DNA from 2 places in the Paenibacillus salivarius genome. Region 2 is predicted to be linked to the other one. Evidence: riboswitches for the same ligand, from Rfam matches in the RefSeq annotation. Region 2 holds a riboswitch; the other holds the start of a gene.

Region 1 (3,207 bases), 1.5 Mb from region 2:
CGGCTGGATTTGCCACAAACATGCGACCCTTTCCGAGCTGGCGCTGGCCTATGTCCGGGCTTTGGAGGCGTCGGTCGGCCCTTCGGAGGCGTCGGATCATGCAGAGGATGCAGGCTTTGCCGAAAGCGGCGGGGATCTGAACGGCTCGGCGGTATGATGATAACGACATAAAAGGGCCTTATTTTGCGGAAAAGGATCTATTCCATCCAAATAGCGGCCCAAAAGGGCCTTATTTTGAGAAGAAGGCACCCGATGACCAGAATTTTGCGCTCTTTCCGGAAAATAAGGACGTAAAAGGGCCCTATTTTACGACTACAAACCCAAAACGACGAAATAAGGCCCAAAATGGCCCTTATTACCAATGAACCGCGCGTCAAATGGGCTAATCCAAGCCCCTTCCGCATATCCATGGGATATGAAGGAGCGTGACGATGATGGACAAGATCGTAGAGCGGTTTTATGAAATCAAGCAAGCTCAAAAGGAGCTGGAACAGGAACTTGCATCCTTACGGCAGGAAATTTTGGATTATTGCGGCGAGCGGAATGTGACGAAACTTGAAGTCGGCGGACATGAAGTCAAGCTCGTCCAGCAGCAGCGCAGGGAATACGATGAGCATAAGCTGTACGAGGCGCTGCCCGATCCGGAATTGTGGCGGATGCTTTCCAAACCCGACTCCTCCAAGATCGCGAGCCTGGTCAAGCTGAAGGTGATCCCTGACGAGAAGCTGAAAGACACCTATACGCTAAAAAATATAACTCTCGTGCAAGTAGATAAGAAGTAGCCGAAGTTTTAAATTGATTTTGAATTGACAGAATTTGCAAACCCGGGTACATTAGTAAACAATAGAATAGGAAGTCCACTAGGGGAGCCGTCGGCGGCTGAGACAAGAGTACAAATCTTGGACCCTTTGAACCTGATCTAGTTCGTACTAGCGTAGGAAAGTGGAGCCGGTCTTAGCTGTATCTGCAGACGACTTGCCGTTTGGTTGTTAGCTAGCGATATGTATGAGCCGCTCCGTTTTCGGGGCGGCTTTTTTGGTGTGATCAAACCCGGTTTATAGTGCATGGAATCGGGACATGGGGATCCGCCGCCTCCTTCCCAGGGCTTCCTGATCTTTCATTTGACTCTAATCTTGAAAGGTGGAGAAAACATGAGCTTTACGGAGGAATTGCGCAAGGAGACGGACGGGTTGTTCGAGGCGATATTCGAGCATCCGTTCGTTCAGGGGATTGCGTCGGGCAACCTCGGAAGAGAGCAGCTGATTCATTACGTCAAACAGGATTCCGAATATTTGAATGCATACATGCGGATTTACGGGGTGGCCATTTCAAAATGCGCGAACCGCGAGGACATCGCCATGTTCAACGAGCAAATTTCTTTTATCCTGAACCGGGAAATCCATCCGCACGGGAATTTTTGCAATGTTGCGGGGGTTCGTTATGAAGACCTGCAAGGATTTCCGCTTGCGCCAAGCGCCCATCATTACATTCGGCATATGCTGACGGTCGCGCATGAGGGAAGCCTCGGGGAGATCATGGCCGCGCTTTTGCCTTGCCCGTGGACCTATTTGGAAATCGGGAGAAAATTGATGGACGAAGTACGGCCGGATGAGGGGCATCCGTTCTACGAATGGATCCATTTCTACGGGAACACGGCGGGAGGCGCGACAAGCAAGTTCCGCCAATTGGTCGATGCGTGGGCCGAAGGGGCCACCGAGGCGGAGCGCGGGCGGATGAAGGAGTATTTTGTGCACAGCTGTCAGTTGGAGTACATGTTCTGGGATATGGCCTACAAGCTCGAAGAATGGCCGGTGCCGCTTGCGGCTGCTGTATATTGATGCGACTACGAGGTTTTGACGAGTGAAAAATAGCTTGGGAAATGGGGTTTGAACGGACATGAGCATGCTGGAAAAAGAGTTGTCCGCCCTGCTGACGCAGGTGCAAAATACGAAACCGCTCGTTCATAATATGACGAATGTCGTGGTGACCAACTTTACTGCGAACGGCCTTTACGCCCTTGGCGCCTCGCCGGTCATGGCCTATGCGCCGGAAGAAGTCGCGGATATGGCCAAAATCGCGGGCGCGCTTGTGCTGAACATCGGCACGCTATCGAGCGAACTGATCGACGCGATGATCGTCGCCGGAAGGTCGGCGAACGAGCACGGCGTGCCGGTGCTGCTCGATCCGGTCGGGGCCGGGGCGACCCGGTTCCGGACGGAATCCGCGCTAAGAATACTGAGCAAGGTCCACGTATCGCTGGTACGCGGCAATGCGGCGGAGGTCGCGAACCTTCTTGGAGAAGGAGGCGTCATCAAAGGGGTTGACGCCGGAGATAGCGACACCTACGAGAATGCTTCCCTCGCCGTAAGGGCCGCTCGGCAGTTCGGCGCGGTCGTGGCGATCACCGGACGGGAGGATGTGATTGCCGACGGGACGGCTTGCCGCGGCATTAGCGGCGGGGATGCGCTGCTGACCCAAGTGACCGGCACGGGATGCTTGCTGACGTCGGTGCTCGGAGCTTTTGCGGCGGTTTGCCCGGATATGCTGCTTGCCGGGACGGCAGGACTGGCCTTTTACGGAACGGCAGCGGCCCGTGCGGCAGAGCGTACGGCGGCCTTCGGTCCGGGCAGCTTCCAGATTGCTTTCCTGGATGAACTTGCGAAGCTGCATCCGCATTCGCTCAAAGGCTATGCCGCCGTCCGCGACATCGAGACGGCGACAACCGGGGGAGCTGTATGAGTATGAGCATGAGCATCACCGGGACGGGGAAGGACTTCACTGGCAGGGCGTTGACGATCGCCGGATCGGACAGCGGCGGAGGAGCCGGTATCCAGGCCGACCTCAAGACGTTTCAGGAGCTTGGCGTTTACGGCATGTCGGCGATCACGGCGGTGACCGTGCAGAATACCCTCGGCGTCAGCGGCGTTTATCCGCTGCCGCCCGAGGCGGCGGCCGAGCAAATCGCCGCCGTGGGCGAGGATCTCGGCGTCGACGCGCTCAAGACGGGCATGCTGTTCAGCGCGGACATCATTCGCGCCGTTGCGGCCGAAATCCGGCGCTTCGGCTGGGACCGGGTCGTCGTCGATCCGGTTATGATCGCGAAGGGCGGCGCGGAGCTGCTGCTGCCGGAAGCGGTCCGGGCGCTGAAGGAGGAACTGCTGCCGCTCGCGATGATCGTTACGCCGAACATTCCGGAGGCGGAGGCGC
Region 2 (3,207 bases):
ACATCGATCACGTGGTCGTGAGCCATGGTTATGACCGCGATAAAGCGCTCCTGGAGAACAGCGAAGTGAAAATCGCCATGAAAAACGAATACGGCATCGACGGAACCCCGATGAGTGAAACCTCGGTCGAGGGAATCTACGCCGCAGGGGACATTTTGGCTCATGAAGGGAAGCTGCACCTGATCGCGGGGGCTTTTCAGGACGCCGCCAACGCCGTCAACAAAGCCAAGCAATACATTACCCCGGATGCCGAGGCGTATGGGATGGTGTCTTCGCACAACGACCTTTTCAACGAGAGAAACCGGGAGCTGAAAAAACAGCTGTTCATGTCGATGGCGGATTGATCCATTCTTGAACATCTTCAGGCAAAAAAGAGCAGCTCCAAAATGGCGGAACTGCTCTTTCCTTATTTTTTCACAGGTTGAAAGCCTTCCTCGGCCAGATACTCCCCGGCTTCTTCCCGGGTTTCAAACGCCATCTCCAGATTCAGCCCCGCATACAGATACCAAAGGTCATCCTCGTATTTAAGCGTCAGCACATTTCCCTTCGCATCGGTCCAGGTTCCGCCTGGCGTTTCCTTGCGCGGAGGTTCGGACCGGTCCCCGTTTGAAATCTCCCGACCCCCGGTTGCCAGGGAATCGATCGACTTTCGCACCAGTTCGCGCAGTTCATTTTCCGGCAAATCCCGGATGTTGACGTAACCCTTGTCATCGGGCTCGTAGCCTTCCAGCATGGCGGCATAAATGTAGCCGTTCCCGTTAGGGTGCAGGTGGTACGCTACCGTTTTTTTGTCGTGCACGCTTTGCTCATACTGATAATTGACCCGGCCCAGGGATACATTTTTTCTCGTCAGCTCGGGAAAGGAATCCAACACTTGCAGTTTTTGTTCAAAGGATAGCATCTTCGGCCTCCGGCACATAGAATTGATAGGTCGGAACTATGTATTCGGTACCCACAGATCCGGCACGATGTACAATCACAGGTTCCATTGTCCAGTATAAGGTTTCCGCCTTGGCGAAGCAAAGACAAGGTCATCCCGGATCCCGGATTGACATTTTTTTGAGACCGTGATAGGTTGGGGACAGCAATAAATACCAATTTCATACAACGAAAAACCACTAGGGGTGCCTTGCATAAGGCTGAGATTAAAGTGAACTTTAAGACCCTTGGAACCTGATCTGGCTCGTACCAGCGGAGGGAAGTGGCGTAACGGGAACCTGGCATTCGCGATCTCGATTCGTGATGTTTTGCCCTATACAACCACTTTCTATGGCGAAGGTGGTTTTTTTGTTGTCATGAAGACGATCAACGCGGGAAGGAGGCCGGGATGAAAAAGCAACTGCACGTCATTTCGGACGGGGAGCTGTCCTTGTCCGCGTTCGCGGGCATCGCAGCAGAGATCGAGCCGTTTGTGGACAAATTTCATATCCGGGAAAAGAAAAGGGCCGCAAAAGAAGTATATGAGGCGGTTCAGTCTTTGGTCGGCAAGGGAGTTCCCCTGAGCAAAATCATCATCAACGACCGGGCCGATGTCGCCAAGGCGGTGTGTGCCGGGGTACATCTTGCCTACCACAGTTTACCGGTCGACGTCGTCAAAAGCATGATGCCGACGCTCACGGCAGGCGGCTCGGTTCACTCGTACGAAGAGGCGGTGGATATGGAGCGCAGGGGCGCCGATTATGTGCTATATGGACATGTGTATGCGACCCGGTCCAAGGAGGGGCGGCCGCCGAAGGGGCTTGAGGAACTCACGGCCATCAAACGGGCTCTGCGCATACCGGTGTTGGCCATTGGCGGAATCAAGCCGGAGCATGTGGAAGAGGTGCTGGGCACAGGAGTGGACGGCATTGCCGTCATGTCCGGCATTTTGCGGGCGGAGGACCCAAAGAAAGCAGCCATGAAATACGCGGAATCATTAATAGGAGCTCGGATTAAACTGGGGGATTCGAGTTCGAGCGAGGGGTGATGAGCGCAAAAAATGAATACTAGCACGATAATGAAAGCGATTTTCATGAATGCGCATGCCAAAGAAACACAAGGTCCTCCATTTTTTAAAAATTGGGCTTATGCGGCAACAGATTCGTTAAGCCAATGCTGAATGGATGGCAACAGTTTTTGTTTCTTTGCTTCTTCGAACCATGCGTCAGCGTGCTGACACATGGCAATAAGATAAACTCGAATGTTCCAGTGACGTGAACTGCGGCCGCGCGAAGATTCCAACTTGTAATCAGTCTTCTGACGCTTAATGCAACGCTCAACGCCGGTTCGCATCGCGTAACGCTTTCTCCATTCCTTGCTATCACGGCGGATGCGTGGGAACAAGCGCGGATTATCGGCTGTCGACGTATAGAACGTTCTTCCGTACTCGGAAGGCGAACACGGAGTAGGACACTCCCATTTTCCAACTTTGGCGGGGCAGCGCCACTTGATACGCTGCCGCCCCGGACACTTGCCCCAGCAGGACATCTTGCGACCAATGGGGCAGACGGGAACACCATCGGAGTTTATTTTCATTTCATTGTATACCGTATGCCCGGAACGCCTGAGATTCAGGTCGATGATGCTGCTAACATCATCATGTTCCAGCATGGTATAGATCGGGAGGGCGTCGTGGGCCGAATCCAAGATCGCCTCTCCCACCTTCCAATCCGCGTACCAGTAGCGAAGTTCGCGGTAACCGCAAATCCACGATACGGCATCGTGTTGGCTGGCGCGAAACAATCGCGGATACACGGGCAGATCATAGGCGCTGTCCGCGGCGGTAAACATGTAAAGCGTGCGTCCGTAGTAATACTTCTCGCGGTAGCTGTCCCAGCCCCAATCTGCATCGGGATCGGAAAATTGCCGTTTGCAGGTACATTTCCAGTTGCCCGACTTGCGGCAATCGCAAAGGAATTTACCGAAGGAACGCGCCCCGGCTTCAACTGGAGATCCATCGCCGATGACGCGAAAAGCGTTCGTATCACCGAGCAATCCCTTTGCCGCGGAAGGTGCGACAAACATGGTTTGAAACAATTGCTGCAACAGGTCGTGCTCCTTGGGGGCATAGTGGATTTTGCCCTCGCGCAGGACGCGGGAGACGAGCCTCTCCGTAATTTTTGGGTTTTTGGGTTCCTGCTTTTCATTCTTCTTGCCTTTCTTTCGCGGCTTCTTCAGGCGACGTTTGATGCGCCCAGTCTTATGCGGCTTGGATGCCCGCCAAAGCCG

The links. A riboswitch is a leader RNA that binds a small molecule or an ion and turns the genes downstream of it on or off. The one in region 2 is predicted to bind thiamine pyrophosphate.
Region 1: linked by a shared signal. The riboswitch ahead of tenA (thiaminase II) and the one ahead of ACSFXJ_RS24985 (thiamine phosphate synthase) in region 2 are both predicted to bind thiamine pyrophosphate.

Annotation. Positions count from the first base shown of each region.
Region 1 is NZ_CP195592.1:1,296,900-1,300,106, forward strand. It holds gene ACSFXJ_RS05705 (LysR family transcriptional regulator) at 1-157, shown strand, start outside; gene ACSFXJ_RS05710 (hypothetical protein) at 435-782, shown strand; TPP riboswitch at 853-958, shown strand; gene tenA (thiaminase II) at 1,152-1,838, shown strand; gene thiM (hydroxyethylthiazole kinase) at 1,897-2,739, shown strand; gene thiD (bifunctional hydroxymethylpyrimidine kinase/phosphomethylpyrimidine kinase) at 2,742-3,207, shown strand, end outside.
Region 2 is NZ_CP195592.1:5,397,372-5,400,578, reverse strand. It holds gene ACSFXJ_RS24995 (NAD(P)/FAD-dependent oxidoreductase) at 1-344, shown strand, start outside; gene ACSFXJ_RS24990 (hypothetical protein) at 407-901, opposite strand; TPP riboswitch at 1,111-1,217, shown strand; gene ACSFXJ_RS24985 (thiamine phosphate synthase) at 1,328-1,966, shown strand; gene ACSFXJ_RS24980 (DDE transposase) at 2,065-3,207, opposite strand, start outside.